One region of the uncultured Martelella sp. genome, then DNA from elsewhere that is predicted to be linked to it. Evidence: riboswitches for the same ligand, from Rfam matches in the RefSeq annotation. Region 1 holds a riboswitch; the other holds the start of a gene.

Region 1 (9,445 bases):
CATTATTTCGCTGTTCCAACCGAAACGCCTGTCGTGGCGAGAGGTGCTTGGATGCCCGGGACAGGCCCGAGTTGACGAATGAGAGTGAAGCAACCTTCGTCAGCGAGCTGCGACATCGTAACCGACATCTTCAATCGCCTCGACGGCGCTTTCGCGGGTCGCGGGCGCAGCAAGGGCGAACGAGGCGGCATTGTTGTCGAGGCTCACTTCGATTTCGGAAATACCGTCGATATCACCCAGCGCCTTTTCAACCTTGTCGACGCATTTGCTGCAGCCCATGCCCTCGATTTTCAGCGTGATTTTCTCAGCCATCATCTTGCTCCTTGCTGTTGATGACGCGAAAATGGGGCTTCCAGTGGCTGGAAGGTCAAGACCTTTGTTTATTTTCCAGGACTGTGCCGCTTGTCAGAGGCGCAAGGACCTGTCTTTGCTGAGCGCATTCAACGGATTTCAAAGGAGAAGAACATGGACTTTCATCTCTGGCTCGCCTTCGTGACGGCATCGACAGCGCTCCTTCTCATTCCCGGCCCCACTGTTCTTTTGGTGCTGAGTTATGCGCTCAGTCAGGGGCGGCGGGTCGCACTTGCCACCGTTGCCGGCGTCGCGCTCGGCGATTTCATTGCCATGACGGCTTCGCTTGCCGGCCTCGGCGCGCTGGTTCTGACGTCGGCAAAACTGTTTATCGTGCTGAAATGGATCGGCGCGGCCTATCTCGTCTATCTCGGCATCAGGCTTTTCAAAAGCGCCGGGTCCAGCGAAAACATCGCATCCACCACGCCGGCCCCGCTTGTCGCGCGCAAGATTTTCTTTCATTCCATGACCGTGACGGCGCTGAATCCGAAATCGATTGCCTTCTTCATCGCTTTCGTACCGCAGTTCATTGTGCCGCAAGCGCCGCTTGTCCCTCAGTTTTCAACGCTTGTTGTCACATTTGTCGGGCTGGCCGCCGTCAATGCACTGGCCTATGCCCTGATGGCAGACCGGTTGCGGACAAAGCTAAGTTCGTCCACGGTCACCGCGTTCCTGCCCCGGCTGGGCGGCAGTGCGCTGATTGCGATGGGGCTTGCAACGGCCACGCTGAAACGGACAACGTCCTGAAAACTGGGAAGCCTGATGATACCGGATGCAGAAAAAGTGCTCATCTACGCACGACGGGGCAGCAGGGTGCTCGTCTTCGATGAGCCGGACTTTCCGGAGGCTCCGCTTCAGGTTCCCGGCGGGACGCTGGAGCATGCAGAAATCCCGATCGAGGCGGCAAAACGGGAATTTCACGAGGAGACCGGACTACATCTGAATGAAGGCTGGTCGGCGCTTGGCAACATTGACTACAGCTTCAGAAAAAACGGCGCGCTGCTGTGCCACCGGCGCCATATATTCACTGTTCCCATGCCGGAGGATGCGCCTGAGAACTGGTTTCACACAGAGGAACACGCCTCTGACGGCGGCGGGCCTATCCGCTTCCGGCTGTTTTTCCTTGATTGGAAAGACGCGGCCGGAAACATTGGACTTGGCATGGAAATGCCGCTTTCGTGGCCCGCCTTGACAGCATTTTTCACCTGAAGCGACAGCCCGGCAACAGATTGTCTTTCGCGCCAAGATTGACGTCCGGCAAATGCGGCGTTATCTAGCTTTTCCCTGTGGTGATTTGGCCGGCCGGCTTGCAGCCACGTAAAACAACTCGCTAAAGGGCCGATGCGAGCGGAAAATTCCTGCCCCATCCGGACCGGTAGCGTGTTGAAGGCGGCCGGTTTTTGTTCGGGATTGGAATGAACATGCCTATCAAGATTCCAGATACGCTGCCTGCCTTCGAGACGCTGATTTCCGAAGGCGTGCGGGTCAAGACGGAAACGGTTGCGGAACGGCAGGATATCCGCCCGCTGCATTTCGGGCTGCTCAACCTCATGCCGAACAAGATCAAGACCGAGCTGCAATTCGCGCGGCTTCTGGGCGCCTCCCCGCTGCAAATCGAGCTTTCGCTGGTGCGCGTCGGCGGCCACAAGGCCAAGAACACGCCGATCGAGCATCTCCTGTCCTTTTACAAGACCTGGGACGAGGTGGCAGAACGCAAGTTCGACGGTTTCATCATCACCGGCGCGCCGGTTGAGACGTTGCCCTTCGAGGACGTCACCTATTGGGACGAAATGAAGGAAATTCTCGACTGGACCACCACCAATTGCCACTCGACGATGAATATCTGCTGGGGCGCGATGGCCGCTGCATGGCATTTTCACGGCGTACCGAAGCGGCTTCTCGACAAGAAGGCCTTCGGCATATTCCGCCATCGCAATCTGAAGCCCGCGTCGATCTATCTCAACGGTTTTTCCGATGATTTCCAGCTTCCTGTTTCACGCTGGACGGAGGTGCGCCGCGCCGATCTGGAAAACGTGCCGGGCATCGAAATCCTGATGCATTCCGATGAAGTCGGGCCGTGTCTGGCTTATGAGAGCTTTGCCAACCGGCTCTACATGTTCAATCACATCGAATATGATTCCGGTTCGCTCGGTGACGAATACAGGCGCGATGTCGACACCAATGTGCCGATCGAGCTGCCGTTCAACTATTTCCCGGCAGACGATCCGAACCGGGCGCCGCTCAATCGCTGGCGCTCGCATGCCCATCTCCTGTTCGGCAACTGGATCAACGAGGTTTACCAGACCACGCCCTACTCTCTGGAAGAAATCGGCAAAGAGCGCGCGGGCGCTTGAAGGTCCGGACATTCCGGCGCAATATCCGCGCTGCAATGCAACATTTTAAATGTGGAGGATAAAAACAATGAGCGCGCCACAACCGGAAACCTTCGGCCAGACCAGCGACGGCAAGACTGTCAGCCGTGTCACGATTTCAGGTGGCGGGCTGACCGCGAAGATCATCAACTGGGGCGCGGTGGTTCAGGACCTGCGTCTTGAAGGCCATGACCATTCCCTGGTTCTGGGGTTTGAGAATTTCGATCACTACCCGGCCTTCTCTCCCTATTTCGGGGCTACGCCGGGGCGCTCCTCCAACCGCATCGCAAACGGCCGCTTTACCATCGACGGGACGGAATATCAGGTCGACTGCAACGAAAACGGCATCACCAACCTGCATGGCGGCAGAGACGGCATCGGCGTCAGCATGTGGGAATTCGAAGAGATTGCCGAAAACCGGGTGACGCTGAAGATCGTCGATCCGGACGGTCGCGGCGGCTTTCCGGGAAACACCACCATCCGCGCCCATTTTCATCTCAAGCCACGCGGCGTTTTCTCGATCGTCTACGAAACCACGACCGACAAGCCGACGGTCGCCAATATCTGCAATCACACCTATTTCAACCTCGGCAACGGCACGGATACGCTCGAACACACGATGATGATCATGGCTGATCATTATCTGCCGACGGACGAACGGCAGATCCCGACCGGCGAGATCAGGTCCGTTGCCAGCACACCCTTCGACTTCCGCAAGCCACACCCGCTCAAGCGCGAGGACGAAAATGGCCGGCAGGTTCTGTTCGATCACAATTTCTGTCTGTCGCCCGAGCGCACGGAAAAACGTCCCGTCATCAGCGCCTATGCCCCCTCCTCGCATGTCACCATGGATGTGTTGACCACGGAGCCGGGGGTTCAGCTTTACACCGCCTCGAAACTCGACGAAACGCCGGAAGGGCTGAACGGCTTTCCCTATGGTCCGTTCGCCGGCTTCTGCCTGGAAACACAGGTCTGGCCGGATGCGGTCAATCAGCAGGGCTTTCCCAATGCGATCCTGCGGCCCGGCAAGACCTTGCGCCAGGAAACGGATTACGTTTTCCACAAGGGCTGAAGACGCGACGGCCCGGCCTTTTGGCTGGCGGCGGGAGGCAGCATAGTGTTCGTTCTGTCAAAGCTGTTCTGGCTGGTGTTCCAGCCGCTGGCCTTTGCCTTCCTGTCGGTCGTGGCGGCGCTTTTCTGCCTGCTCATTGCACAAAGCGGCGCGGCGGCGGTGTTTTCCGGCCTCGCCGCGCTGACGCTTGGCATAACCTGTTTCACCAATCTCGGCATGGTTTTGCTGGCCGATCTTGAAACCCGTTTCGCCCGGCCGGATCTTTCCGAACCGCCCGCCTGCGCCATCGTGCTCGGCGGCGGCATCAATACCGGGGCCTCGGCCCGCCGCAGCACGTATGTATTCACCCGCGCGGCCGATCGGTACATCGAAGCACTCCGCCTTGCCCGACTTTATCCGGATATGAAAATTCTGGTCACCGGCGGCGATAACGCGCTGACCGGCGCCAGATATGGTGAAGCAGAACCGGCCGCCCGGCTGTTTGCCGATCACGGCATCGCCTCAGCCCGCCTGCTCTATGAGCCGGATGCCCGCAACACCGCGGAAAATGCCGCCAATACGGCAGCCCTGATGGCAAGACAGGCAATGGAAGGGCCGTGCCTGCTGGTGACATCGGCCTACCACATGCCGCGTTCCGTTGCGCTGTTTGAGAAAACGGGCATGCGCGTCACGCCCTGGCCTGCCGACTACCGGACGGATGGAAAGCTCCGCTTTTCCGCAAGTTTCGACCGGCCGATGACCAATGCCGCCATGCTTTCCACGGCGCTGCGCGAATGGGCCGGCCTCGTCACGGCGCGACTGCGCGGCCACACGGCACAGCTTTCGCCCCGCCAGAACGGATAGCTCAGGCAAATTGCCTGACGGTCCTCAAATTTCAGGATTTCTTCGGGCGCAGCCGGACAACCACATCGATATGGGCGACTTCCATCCCCTCCGGCGGCGTTGGCAGACCATTCAGGGAAATACCGTCCGCCGGCATGTCGACGACATGGTTTTCACCCTCGATAAAGAAATGGTGATGATCGGAGGTGTTGGTGTCGAAATAGGTCTTTGCGCCCTCGACGGCCAGAACCCGGATCATGCCGGCATGGGTGAACTGATGCAGCGTATTGTAGACAGTGGCAAGGGAAACCGGCACGCCGGCTTCCTGGGCCTCGCCATGCAGTTCCTCGACGGTCACATGACGATCACCCTTGGCGAAAAGCAGATCGGCCAAAGCCACGCGCTGACGCGTCGGCCGAAGACCGCTTGCACGAAGCTTTTCTTCTGATACACGATTTCTCGGTGTCATATCCACTTTCAGGGCTTCATCTAACAAAATGCAAATATAGCTCCGTATAACGGTATTGAGAATCGCTTTCAATAGGGCAAGGGCTTGCAGCGTTTGAAATTAAACTGCAAATACCCGGCTAAAACACGTTTCACTCTGGTCGCGGAAGTCAGCTTCCTGTATGGCCACGGTGAAGAGAATAACAATTGAGTTGCGGGATTTCCGGCCAACGACATATCGGCGCATTGCTGCAACAGGGATACGCCCCTATCTTGAGCCCGGTACCGAAAACCCCTCGAGGAACGAAGGGAAGCAGAGTTTTAATGAGCACAAGACAATCGCATTTCGATTACGAGGATATCATCAAGTGCGCCGAAGGTGAACTTTTCGGCCCCGGCAATGCGCAGCTTCCGATGCCGCCAATGCTGATGTTCAACCGCATCACCGAAATTTCGGAGGACGGCGGCGCCAACGGCAAGGGCCATGCCCGTGCCGAGTTTGACATCACACCCGACCTCTGGTTTTTCGATTGCCACTTCAAGGGCGATCCCGTGATGCCGGGATGCCTGGGTCTTGATGCGCTGTGGCAGCTCACCGGATTTTATCTCGGCTGGCTTGGCGAGCCCGGCAAGGGCCGCGCGATTTCCACCGGCGAGGTGAAGTTTTCAGGCATGGTCACGCCGAAAAACAAGCTTGTCGAATATGGCGTCGACTTCAAGCGCGTCATGCGCGGCCGTCTGGTCCTCGGCATTGCCGATGGCTGGGTGAAGGCCGATGGCGAAGTAATCTACAAGGCCTCCGATCTCAGGGTCGGCCTGTTCCAGGAACAGTAAGCCGCAATGCGCGGTTACGCCGGTCGCCCGGTGAATGCGGAGGAGAAAGAGAAGGATCGAATATGAGACGTGTTGTCGTTACGGGATTGGGAATCGTTTCCTCGATCGGAAACGATGCCGCCGAAGTCACCGCTTCGCTGCGCGAGGCAAAATCAGGTATCTCTTTCTCGCCGGATTTCGCCGAGCACGGCTTCAAGTGCCAGGTCTGGGGACGGCCGACGCTCGACCCCACCGATCAGGTTGATCGTCGCGCCATGCGTTTTCTGTCGCAGGGCGGAGCATGGAACCACGTCGCCATGAAACAGGCGATTGCTGATTCCGGCCTCGAAGACGGCGATATAACCAATGAGCGCACCGGTATCATCATGGGCTCCGGCGGTCCGTCGACACGTACGATCGTCGAGGCGGCGCTGACCACGGAAAAGAACGGTTCGCCCAAGCGTATCGGCCCGTTTGCCGTGCCGAAGGCAATGTCTTCGACGGCGTCGGCCACACTTGCCACATGGTTCAAGATCCACGGCGTCAACTATTCGATATCCTCCGCCTGCTCGACATCCGCACACTGCATCGGCAACGCTGCCGAAATGATCCAGTGGGGCAAGCAGGACGTGATGTTTGCCGGCGGCCATGAAGATCTCGACTGGACCATGTCCAACCTGTTTGACGCCATGGGCGCCATGACCAGCGACTTCAACGAGGACGCCGCGCACGCCTCGCGCGCTTATGACGCCGCCCGCGACGGCTTCGTCATTGCTGGCGGCGCCGGCGTGGTCATTCTGGAGGAACTGGAACACGCGAAAGCCCGCGGCGCCAAGATCTATGGCGAAATCATCGGCTATGGCGCAACATCGGACGGTTACGACATGGTCGCGCCTTCCGGCGAAGGCGCGGTGCGTTGCATGCGCCAGGCGCTTGCGGATATCGGCGGCGGAGAGATCGACTATATCAATACGCATGGCACCTCGACACAGGTCGGCGACAGCCGGGAAATCGGTGCGATCCGGGAGGTCTTCGGCGACAAGATCCCACATATCCAGTCAACCAAGTCGCTCACCGGGCACTCTCTGGGGGCTGCCGGCGCACAGGAATCGATCTACTCCCTGCTGATGATGCAGGAAGGGTTTATTGGCGAAAGCGCCCATATCGAAGAGCTGGACCCCGAATTCGAAGGTGTCCCGATCGTGCGTCAGCGCATCGACGATGCCAAAATCGACACCGTTCTTTCAAACTCGTTCGGCTTCGGCGGCACGAACGCCACGCTGGTTTTCCGGCGTTACAATGGATAATGCGTATATGACCGGACTTATGCAGGGCAAACGCGGCCTCATCATGGGTGTTGCCAACAACCACTCCATTGCCTGGGGCATTGCCAAGGCCGTCCGTGCCGAAGGCGCGGAACTTGCCTTCACCTATCAGGGCGAAGCACTCGGCCGGCGGGTTCATCCGCTTGCTGCCGAACTCGGCTCGGATTTCGTCGTGCCCTGCGATGTGGAAAATATCGAGAGCGTTGATGCGGTCTTCGATGCCATCAAGGAGCGCTGGGGCAAGCTCGATTTCGTGGTTCATGCCGTTGGCTTTTCCGACAAGAGCGAACTCAAGGGGCTCTATGCCGACACCACGCGGGAAAACTTCGTCCGCACCATGGTGATTTCCTGCTTCTCCTTTACCGAGATCGCCAAGCGCGCGGCAGACCTCATGACCGACGGCGGATCGATGCTGACGCTGACCTATGGCGGGTCGACGGCGGTGGTGCCGAACTACAATGTCATGGGTGTGGCAAAGGCAGGCCTAGAGGCGTCCATGCGCTATCTTGCCGGCGACTATGGTCCGCGCGGCATTCGCGTCAACGCCATTTCGGCGGGCCCCGTACGCACGCTGGCCGGTTCGGGCGTCGGCGATGCGCGCCTCGTCTATGCCTGGCAGCAACGCAACGCACCGCTGAGACGCTCGACCACGATCGAGGATGTCGGCGGCTCCGCACTCTACCTGCTCTCAGACCTCGCTTCAGGCGTCACCGGAGAGATTCATTTCGTCGATAACGGCTACAATATTCTCTCCATGCCGATCCCTGAAATGATGCGCAGAGGCGATCCCGAGACCTGAGCGTCTGCATCGCCTCCAGAAAAATACAACTAAAAATAGAAAAGGCGCGACCGAATTGACGGTCGCGCCTTTTTCTTGATTCGGCTCAACTCTCATTTCCGTGATCAGCAAACCAAAACCCCGGAAAACTTCCATCTGGATTTTTCGATCGTGTTTTTTTGCACCCGCATCGATTTTAGTCACTTAATCAAACGATTGATTTTATTGATTTTTCGACTCCTGAATCAGTCAAATCAGAGGCCCATTCTGTCATTGAATGAAGCATAAACCTCCGAAAATACCCTGTCTTCTCAAGGCATTATCGTTGCAGAACCGCAACACCAGGGTGTTAATCATTCGATTGATCCAGAATTCCATCAAAGGTTTATTGCTCTGAACGGCCTATGCGGGTTTGATGCGGATGGATGCAACGCAACGAACTGCTTCCAGCCCAGGGCAAGATTAAATGCCCCGTTTACATTCAACGAGGAGTTAACTTCATGAACCTCAAAAGCCTCTTTCTTGGCTCTGCTGCTGCGCTTGCAGCCACAACCGGCGCGCAAGCTGCCGACCCGGTCGTCGTCATCGAACCGGTTCAGAACAATTATGTCGAAGTTTGTGACGCTTTCGGGGCCGGCTACTTCTACATCCCCGGCACCGAAACCTGCCTTGATATCGGCGGTTACATCCGTTTCGAAGTTCAGGGTTCCAACGGCGGTAATTCTTACGACACCTGGAACGCCTTCACGCGTGCACAGCTTGACATCTCGTCCAAGACCGATTCCGAACTGGGCACGGTCACGGGCCTGATCTCGCTGCGTAGCGAAGCCAATTCCAACGGCAGCGGCAACAAGACCTACATCAACGAAGCCTATGTCGGCCTCGGCGGCTTCCAGGCTGGTCGTTTCTTCAGCTACTGGGATGAAGGTCTCATCGGCGAAATCGACGATCTTGCCGGCAATACCCGCTTTAACTCAATGCGTTATGTCTTCGCCGGCGACGGTTTCGTGGCAGGCCTCTCGCTCGACGCTCTTGAGCCTGAACAGGTTGAACTTGGTAGAGACAGCGAAGGTGATTACAAGCAGATTGCGAAGCTCGGCATTTCCGGTCGCGTTGGCTTCCAGGCTGGCGGCGTTGGCGCCAAGTTGGACGCTGCTTACGACACCTACAACGAAGAAGCTTCGTTCCGCCTGATGACTTCGCTGGCGCTTGGCCCGGGCCAGTTGGACCTTGGTGCAAACTACTCCACCGGTTGGAACGCATACGCCAACACCTTTGAAGACAACGAGTTCTACGACTACACGGGGCCGACTGCTGTTAGTCTGCCGGGCGTTTACGCCGAGTGGGCACTGGCTGCCGGTTACCAGCTCGATGTCACCGAAAAGTTCTCGATCACCCCGGCTTACCAGTGGACCTCTGCCAATGTCCCCGGCCAGGACAACGAAGACTTCTGGTCCGCAGGCGT
Region 2 (9,445 bases), 1.8 Mb from region 1:
AGGCTGAATGTCCATGGCGTGCCGCTGTGGGCGCTGATCCTCAACTATGTCGTGGCGCTGTTCATGCTGGTCGTCCTGCCGTTCCAGGAAATTCTCGCGCTCAACAGTGCGGCTGTGGTTCTGTCCTTCATTGCCGGCCCGGTTTCGATGGTCGCGTTCCGCTATCTCGCGCCCAATGCGCACCGTCCCTTTGTGGTGCCGGCAGCCGGGTTCATCGGTGCTGTTGCCTTCATGATTGCAAGCTTGATGATCTACTGGTCGGGCTGGAGCACGATCTGGGTGCTGATTGCGCTTCTGGCCGTTGGCGCGGCGCTGTTCTTCCTCAGACTTGCAGTGATCGGGCGTGAGGACCTCGAACCGATGAGCGCGGTCTGGTTCGGCGTCTATATGGCCGGGATCGCCGTTCTCTCCTATCTCGGCGGCTATGGCGGCGGTCTGGGGGTCATCCCTCATCCGATCGATTCGATCCTGGCGGCCCTGCTGTCGATCCTGGTGTTCCTGATGGCGGTGCGCGGCCGGGTTTCGCAGGAGGTCTTCGACCGGTTCCGCAGGGAACAGCGCGATATCGAGCTTCAGGAATATGACGGCGACGATGTCGAGGATGTCATGTCACGCGGGTAAGCGTTGCGCGACCGGCGAAATCGGGAAAACCGCTCTTTCCAGCAGGAGGGGCGGTTTTTCATTTCCGCGCTCAGTGATGCGGGCGATCTTCGTAAGGCGAATCGAGAGAAAACGGCGGGATTGCCACCTTCAGCAGACGGTTATCGCCGGTGCGCATCACGTAGTGGCCGACCATGATGCCCGAGGCCGTGTCGAGCGGGGCCGCAGATTGATAGGAAAAGCGTTCGCCGCTCGCCAGCACCGGCTGCTTGCCGGCGACGCCGGGGCCGTTGACGACTTCAACAGCCCCGTCGGCATTGGTGATGGTCCAGTAGCGGGAGATGATCTGGACCTCGATTGCACCGTGATTGACGATCTCGATGTCATAGGCCCAGACGAACTGGTCCTCTGAAGGGGAGGAATGCTCGTCGAGAAAACGGGTTTCCACCCTGACTTCGACTTCATCCGTCGTTATGCTCTCCAATGGCCGCCTCCGATCGGTCCCGAGCTGCAATCTTGACGCTTATCCCGGCAGTTTTGCAAGTGCCTGGGCGAAATCGTCTATCAGATCATCGGTATCCTCGATACCGGCGGAAAATCGGATGGTGCCGCCGGTAATGCCGAGTTCGGCGCGTGCCTCGTCGGAGAGGTTCTTGTGCGTCGTGGTCGCCGGATGGGTGATCAGGCTCTTGGCATCGCCGAGATTGTTGGAGATCGAGACGATGTCCAGCGTATCCTGCAGCGCAAAGGCCGCTTCCTTGCCGCCCTTCAGTTCAAAGGCGATCAGCGTCGAACCGGCCGTCATCTGCTTGCTGATGATGTCGGCCTGGGGGTGGTCTGCACGGCCGGGATAGATTACGCGGGCCACCTGTTTCTGATCGGCGAGGAAGTCGGCGATCTTTGCAGCGCTTGCCGTCTGCTGGCGCACGCGCAGCGGGAAGGTTTCCAGCCCCTTCATCAACAGCCAGGCATTGAAGGGTGAAAGTGCCGGACCGGTATGGCGAAAATAGTCCTGCAATTCCTCCTCGATCCATTCCTTCGACGACAGGATGACGCCGCCAAGGCAGCGGCCCTGACCGTCGATATGCTTGGTGGCCGAATAGATGACGACATCGGCGCCGAGTTCGAGCGGTTTCTGGTAGAGCGCCGTCGCAAACACATTGTCGACCACGAGACGTGCACCGGCCTGATGGGCAAGGTCGGCGACGGCCTTGATGTCGACAACTTCAAGCGTCGGGTTGGTCGGGCTTTCGAGGAAGAACAGTTTTGTGTTGGGCCTGACGGCTGCTTCCCAGGCGGCGATATCACGGCCGTCGACCAGCGTGCATTCAATGCCGTATTTCGGCGCAAGCGTTTCCACGACCCAGCGGCAGGAACCGAATAGCGCGCGGGCGGCAACGATGTGATCGCCGGCATTCAGCTGGCACAGGATTGCGGCGGAGACGGCGGCCATGCCAGAGGCAGTGGCGCGGGCGTCTTCCGCCCCTTCCAGCGCACACATGCGCTGCTCGAACATGGCATTGGTGGGGCTGCCGTAACGGGCGTAGATGAAACCGTCGTCCTCACCCTTGAAGCGTGCCTCGGCGGCGGCGGAGTTTTCATAAAGAAAGCCCTGCGTCATGAAGATGCCTTCCGACATCTCGCCATACTGCGAGCGCAGGCTGCCTGCATGAACGAGTTTGGTTTGCGGACGCAAGGACTTCTTCATCTTCTTTCTCCAAACAAAAAAACCGGTCGCGAAGGGACCGGTTACCCGGTCTTTTAGCGAGTTGTTTTACGTGGCTGCAAGCCGACCGGCCAAATCACCACAGGGATAATGCGGCATAATCCCTCTAAGCGCTTGCGTCAATTCTGAAAGATTGGTTTTGTCGGCCAACAGGAGCAAAACATGTCAAAGAAGCCCGGAATACTGGCCGATCACGCCATTGCCGCATTACTCGAACACAACAACCTGACGACTGTCAGTCCGCTCGATCATGACCAGATTCAGCCCGCAAGTCTCGATCTCAGGCTCGGCGCCAAAGCCTATCGGGTGCGCGCCAGTTTTCTGCCCGGCCCGCAGCACCGGGTGAGCGACAAGCTTGAACGGCTCAGCATGCACGAGATTGACCTGACGCAAGGCGCGGTGCTGGAAACCGGCTGCGTCTATATTGTCGAACTGATGGAGGCGCTGAGCCTGCCCGAAAACCTGTCGGCCTCGACCAATCCGAAAAGTTCGACCGGACGGCTCGATATCTTTACCCGGGTGATCACCGATTTCGCACAGGAATTCGATATCATCCCGGCAGGTTACGAGGGACGGCTTTATCTCGAAATCTCACCGCGGACCTTTCCCGTTATCGTGCGGCAGGGCTCGCGGCTTTCGCAGATCCGTTTCCGCTCCGGCCATGCGGTGCTTGCCGAAGACGCGCTGATGGTGCTGCACCGCGCCGAGACGCTGGTTGCCAGCGACATGCCCAATATTTCCGATGGCGGTATCGCGCTTTCGATCGATCTGGAGGGTGACGGGCTTGTGGGCTATCGCGGCAAGCACCACACCGGCGTCATCGATGTCGACCGCAAGGCCGGTTACGATATTCTCGATTTCTGGGAGCCGATCGAGGGGCGCGGCAAGGGGGAGCTGATCCTCGACCCGGACGAATTCTATATTCTCGTCTCGCGCGAGGCCGTCCACGTGCCGCCGCTCTATGCCGCCGAGATGACGCCGTTCGATCCGCTGGTCGGCGAATTCCGCGTTCATTATGCCGGCTTCTTCGATCCGGGCTTCGGCCATGCCGGCGCCGGCGGCAAGGGCGCGCGCGCGGTGCTGGAGGTCAGAAGCCATGAGGTGCCCTTCATCCTCGAACACGGCCAGATCGTCGGCCGCCTGGTCTACGAGCACATGATGGACCCGCCGACAGCGCTTTACGGTTCGGGTCTGGGCTCGAATTATCAGGCGCAGGGGCTGAAGCTCTCCAAGCATTTTCGGGTGGGGTGAGACGCGGCTTCGGGCAAGGGAACCGGGCGGTCGAGCGGCTGGCGTTGCGGCACAGTTCCGGTGTTTCCCAAGCGCGTATTCCCTCCACCTGCGTCATCCTCGGGCTTGTCCCGAGGATCTAACCACGCTTGTCGCGAGAAGAGTTGGCAGGTCTTGCTGCGGCGAACCGACCGCCAGCGCCGACCGTCTGGGAGACAGCCTGGATCCTCGGGTCGAGCCCGAGGATGACGCATCGCGATTGGCGAACCAGTTCTCAGAACTGAACCAGAATGTTCTTGAACTGCCAGGGGTCTTTCTCGTCCTTGCGTTCCTCGAAGAAGGTCTGGCGGTCGGTGAGCGGAGTCCAGTCGGTGTAGTGGCCCTCGACGGGGCCGAGATAGGGAGACTGGATTTCAAGGCAGCGGCGATAGTCCATTTCGTCTGTTTCGACGATACCGGCTTCCGGGTTTTCCAGCGCCCAGACCATGCCGGCGAGAACGGCGGAGGTGACCTGAAGCGCCGTTGCGTTCTGGTAAGGCACCAGATCGCGGGTTTCCTCGATCGAAAGCCTTGAGCCGTACCAGTAGGCGTTCTTGTCGTGGCCGTAGAGCAGCACGCCCAGTTCGTCGATCCCGGTCAGGATATCGGCTTCTTCCAGCACCAGGCTTTCCGCCTGCGCATTGCCGCCATTGCCGAACATTTCATCAAGGGAGAGCACGGCGACATCGGCCGGATGGTAGGCATAGTGGCAGGTCGGCCGGTAGGTCACCTTGTCCTTGTCGTTTTTCACCGTGAAATAGTCGGCAATCGAAACCGATTCATTGTGGGTGACGAGGAAGCCGTACTGGGGGCCTGGCGTCGGGCACCAGCTTCTCACCCGCGTATTGGCGCCGGGTTGCTCGAGATAGATCGAGGCCTTGCAGCCCTTCTTGTGGTTCCTGGCATTTTTCGGCATCCATTTTTCGTGCGTGCCCCAGCCAAGTTCGGCGGGCTGCATGCCCTCGGCCACGAAGCCTTCGACCGACCATGTGTTCCAGAATGTGTTCTGCGGGCGCAAGAACTTGGAGCGCTGGGTGTCGCGCTCGGCGATATGAACGCCCTTGACGCCGGCATCCTTCATCAGCTGCGCCCAGCCCTCGCGGTCGTCCGCCATCGGCTCGACGAAATTCATGGCCGTATCGCGGGCGAGATTGACGAGCGCCTGCTTGACGAACCACGACACCATGCCGGGGTTGGCGCCGCAGCAGGAAACAGCGGTGGTGCCGCCCGGGTTCTTGCGCTTTTCCTTGCGCACCGTTTCGCGCAGCGCGTAATTGGTGCGTGCGGCATTGTCCGCGTTTTCGTCGAAATAAAACCCGAGCCAGGGTTCGATCACGGTGTCGATGTAAAGCACGCCGAGCGAGCGGCAGAGCTTCATCAGGTCGAGCGAGGAGGTGTCGACGGACAGGTTCACGCAAAAGCCCTGGCCATCGCCTTCGGTCAGAAGCGGTTCCAGCAGTTCCTCGTAATTGTCCTTGGTCACGGCGGCATGGATGAAGCGGACGCCGTGGTTTGCCGCGATATTGGCGTGGGCATCGTTGGGGTCGATAATCACCATGCGCGACTTGTCGAAATTGAAATGCCGCTCGATCAGGGGCAGGGCGCCTCTCCCGATGGACCCGAAACCGATCATGACAATGGGTCCGGTGATTTCGGCGTGGATCGGGTATTCCTGAAGCATTTCCGTTTCCTTCTCGGTTGGTGCCAGCGCACGAAGCGATTGCCGCGAACGCAAGGGAAATCGTGGCGCGGCTGTTTTGTTCCCCGACGCCTTCTGTCGCGCATGAAGCGTGACCACAGCGTCGCGCAACAGTAAAGCGGATTTGTTGCCGCCATTCCAGAAGTCAGTTCAAAACTTCTCCAAGATGACCGCGAAGGGCATCGATATCGGCGTCTTTCATACCCTTGTAGGATCGGGCACAGGGCAACATCCGGAAGGGGCGTTCGCTGGTCATGTCGTCACGACGACTTCAGCCCTTCGGCGCTGGCGATGGTTCTGGAAAAATCCACTTCGGTCAGTTCGTAGGTTGCCACGCCCTCGCTGACGAAGGGGTCGGTTTCGCAGATCGTGCGCACCGCCTCCAGGCTGCCGCGCGCGATGATGACGCCGCCGGTGCGGGGAACCTTGCGTCCCGAGGCGATGAAATCGCCACTGGCATAATGGCGGTTCAACCATTCGATATGGCCGTCGAAATGTTTCTCGACTGCTTCCATGGGCGCCACATAGGTCAGCGAAATCAGGATCATCGCGGTCTCCTCAACCAGCCGGCGCGGCGGACAGGTCGCCGGCGGCAAAACGGGCTTTCAGCAAGGCTTCTTCATATTCGGCGCGTGCGGTCGAATCAACAACAACGCCGCCGCCGACATTGAACACCGCCCGCCCGTCATCGAACAGCGTGATCGTGCGAATGGCGACATTGAAGCGCATGGTGCCGTCCGGCGCGATATGGCCGATCGCGCCGCAATAGGCGCCACGTGGTCCGTCTTCCAGCGCCTGCAGGATTTTCATCGCCGATATTTTCGGCGCGCCGGTGATCGAGCCGCAGGGAAACAGTGCGGCGAAAATCGATTGCAGGTCGGCATCGGCATTCAGCTTCGCACGCACATGGCTGACCATCTGGTGGAGGGTCGGATATGTCTCGATTGCAAACAGTTTCGGCACATGCACGCTGCCCGGTTCGGCAATCCGCGAGATGTCGTTGCGCAGCAGGTCGACGATCATGCAGTTTTCGGCAAGCGTCTTGTCGTCATCCAGCATTGCCGCGATGATCGCCTCGTCTTCGGCCGGAGTGGCCCCGCGCGCGGCCGTTCCCTTCATCGGATGGGTCTCGATGAAACCGTCGCTGTCGACCGAAAAGAACAGTTCCGGCGAACGCGAGAGAATGCGCGGTCCGGCAAGATCGACATAGGCGCCGTAGCGCACCGGCTGACGTTCGGCAAAGCCATGGAAGGCTTCAACGGGATCGCCGCTCCAGCGGGCATGAACCGCGAATGTCAGATTGCCCTGGTAGCAGTCGCCGGCCATCAGATGGGCGTGCAGGGTTTCGAAACGTTGGCGATAGGCGGCAAAATCCCAGGCAGGTCGGAAATCGGAGAGGAACGGGTTTTTCGCGCTGGCCGTTGCGAGGCCGGCCTCCTCGGGCGCATCGAAAACCCCGAAACAGATATAGGGCGTTTCCCCCTTTTCGAGGGGACGCGCGGAAAAGGCGGGGTCCAGCAGAAACCCCGCCTCGTAAGAGATGTAGCCCGCCAGCCAGTGGCCTGCGGCGCGGGCTTCTTCCATGCGGGCGAAGGCGCCCGGCACATCTGCCGGGGTTTCGGCCACAATCAGCGCATGCGGGTCGCAAAAGCTCAGCATGCGACCGGCAAGGTCGTCCCGGAAGACGGCGCGCTTCATCCTATTCCTTGTCGAGTGCTTCGAGTTCGTCGATCAGGCCCTCGATCATCGAAAGCCCCTTGCTCCAGAAGGCCGGGTCGGATGCATCGAGGCCGAACGGCTTCAGCAGTTCGGAATGGTGCTTGGTGCCGCCGGCCTTCAGCATCTCGAAATACTTGTCCTGAAAGCCGCTTTCGGCATTCTGGTAGACGGCATAGAGCGAGTTCACCAGGCAATCGCCGAAGGCATAGGCATAGACATAGAACGGCGAATGGATGAAGTGGGGCACATAGCTCCAGTAGGTCTCGTAGCCATCGGCAAGCTTGATCGCCGGGCCGAGGCTTTCGGCCTGCACCGACATCCACATGTCGTTGATCTGGTCTTCCGTCAGTTCGCCCTCGCGGCGGGCGGTATGGACCTTGCGCTCGAACTGGTAAAAGGCGATCTGGCGCACGACCGTGTTGATCATGTCCTCGACCTTCTGGGCGAGCATGGCCTTGCGCTTGGCCTTGTCGGTGGTCTGCGCAAGCAGTGCACGGAAGGTCAGCATTTCTCCGAAGACGGAAGCCGTTTCAGCCAGCGTCAGCGGGGTCGAGCACATCAGCGCGCCCTGTTTGGCCGCCAGCACCTGATGCACGCCATGGCCGAGCTCGTGGGCGAGCGTCATCACATCACGCGGCTTGCCGAGATAATTGACCAGAACATAAGGATGGGCGGAGGGCACGGTCGGATGGGCAAAGGCGCCGGTGCGTTTTCCCTGGCGGATCGGGGCATCGATCCACTGCTCGTCGAAGAAGCGTTGGGCAATGCCGGCCATTTCCGGCGAAAACGCGCCATAGGCGGAAAGCACCGTGTCGCGTGCCTCGTCCCAAGGAATGACGCGCTCGGCGGTATCCGGTAGCGGCGCGTTACGGTCCCAGTAGTTCATCTGGTCCATGCCGAGCCATTTCGCCTTCATCGCGTAGTAGCGATGGGACAGGCGCGGATAGGCCTCGCGCACGGCTTCGCTCAGCGCATCGACAACCTCGCGCTCGACCCGGTTGGACAGGTGACGGCTGTCGGCGATATCCTCGAAGGCATGCCAGCGGCTGTTGATCTCGGTGTCTTTTGCCACCGTGTTCATGATCAGCGAAAATGTCGGCAGATTGTCCTTGAAGGTGGCTGCCAGCGCTTCCGCCGCCTTGCGACGCACCGGTTCCTTGGTGTCGCTCAAAAGATTGAGCGCCTTTTCGATCGGCATCTCCTCGCCGTCCACGGTAAAGCGCATGCGGTCCATGGTCTGGTCGAACAGGCGGTTGAAGGCCTGATTGCCGGTCGTGGATTTCTCCATGAACAGCTGTTCGATCCGGTCATCGAGCTGATGCGGCTTTTCCAGCCTGAGGTCCAAAACCCAGGGGCGGTAGCGGGCAAAGCGCGGATCGGCTTCAAGCGCCTTGTTGATCGTGTCCTCGTCCAGCCGGTTCAGTTCCAGTTCGAAGAACAGAAGGTCGGCATAGATTTCGGTAATCCGTGCAGAGGTGTCGCCGTAAAGCTTGCGCAGCGCCGGGTCTGCGGCGTTGGCGTAATAGGAAAGGCCTGCAAACGAACCGAGACGTCCGAGCGTGTCGCCAAGCGCTTCATAGGCTTCGATGGCGGCGCCGAGGCCGTCATCGCCGGTTTTGGCGGCGGCTTCTGCAAGCTTGCCCTTCCAGCGGGTTGAAAAGGAGCGGGCCTGCTTGGCGGCTTCATCGAAAGCATTGTTGAACTCGGGCGAGGACGCGCCGGGATAAAGATGGGTGAGATCCCATTCGGGCAGCTGGCCCAGGGCCTCGTCGCCGGTCTCGGCCGCCTGAGCGGAGCTGTCAGCCGGAATGCGCGGAAATGAAGCGTTGAACATGGATCTGTCTTTCCTGTTTTTTATGCGGTCGTCGCCGTTGGACTTGGCTTCAACATATGTGTCACGATGTCGCCCCGCAATCGCAAGCGCGGAAAATATCGCGCCAGACTTTTATTGATGAAAATCGGCCCCGGCGGAGGAAATGTCGGGTTGATTTGCGACAAGGACTTAACACTTGCGAAAGGTTAATCGGTTATCGATGGCTCTAGGAATTTAACCAAATATTGCCTATAAAATGGCAAGCTGAAAGTCAGGCGGGAAATCTGCCTCGTTTGCGCCGCATTGGACCTTCAAAAAAGGGTCGCTGTCCGGGACCTTTGAAGAGCGCGGACAAAGCGGGGCCCCGATCAAGACATTCAGAGTATCCAGGGAGAGTTCGGTTTGACTGACCGTCCATCAAGCATATTCCTGAAACGGACCTTTGCCGTTCTGGCGATGCTTGCGGCCATGTTCTGCGTTTTCGGATTTGATCAGGCACGGGCGGAAACCCGGTCGCTGAAACTCTATTTCCTTCACACAGGCGAAAAAGCCGAGATCACCTTCAAGCGCAATGGCCGCTATGACAAGAAGGGGCTCGAGCAACTCAACTGGTTCCTGC

The links. A riboswitch is a leader RNA that binds a small molecule or an ion and turns the genes downstream of it on or off. The one in region 1 is predicted to bind S-adenosylmethionine.
Region 2: linked by a shared signal. The riboswitch ahead of ACHZCU_RS04250 (O-succinylhomoserine sulfhydrylase) and the one ahead of metA (homoserine O-succinyltransferase) in region 1 are both predicted to bind S-adenosylmethionine.

The regions. Positions count from the first base shown of each region.
Region 1 is NZ_CAXXFM010000001.1:2,661,471-2,670,915, reverse strand. It holds gene ACHZCU_RS12505 (copper ion binding protein) at 100-312, opposite strand; gene ACHZCU_RS12500 (LysE family translocator) at 466-1,098, shown strand; gene ACHZCU_RS12495 (NUDIX domain-containing protein) at 1,114-1,560, shown strand; SAM riboswitch at 1,628-1,705, shown strand; gene metA (homoserine O-succinyltransferase) at 1,773-2,705, shown strand; gene ACHZCU_RS12485 (aldose epimerase family protein) at 2,773-3,795, shown strand; gene ACHZCU_RS12480 (YdcF family protein) at 3,841-4,638, shown strand; gene irrA (iron response transcriptional regulator IrrA) at 4,670-5,086, opposite strand; gene fabA (3-hydroxyacyl-[acyl-carrier-protein] dehydratase FabA) at 5,389-5,898, shown strand; gene fabB (beta-ketoacyl-ACP synthase I) at 5,961-7,184, shown strand; gene fabI (enoyl-ACP reductase FabI) at 7,192-8,001, shown strand; gene ACHZCU_RS12455 (porin) at 8,481-9,445, shown strand, end outside.
Region 2 is NZ_CAXXFM010000001.1:858,996-868,440, reverse strand. It holds gene ACHZCU_RS04260 (APC family permease) at 1-621, shown strand, start outside; gene apaG (Co2+/Mg2+ efflux protein ApaG) at 692-1,084, opposite strand; gene ACHZCU_RS04250 (O-succinylhomoserine sulfhydrylase) at 1,124-2,308, opposite strand; SAM riboswitch at 2,342-2,419, opposite strand; gene ACHZCU_RS04245 (2'-deoxycytidine 5'-triphosphate deaminase) at 2,489-3,577, shown strand; gene ACHZCU_RS04240 (homospermidine synthase) at 3,831-5,276, opposite strand; gene ACHZCU_RS04235 (YciI family protein) at 5,555-5,842, opposite strand; gene ACHZCU_RS04230 (aminodeoxychorismate synthase component I) at 5,853-6,992, opposite strand; gene ACHZCU_RS04225 (M3 family oligoendopeptidase) at 6,994-8,847, opposite strand; gene ACHZCU_RS04220 (DUF882 domain-containing protein) at 9,229-9,445, shown strand, end outside.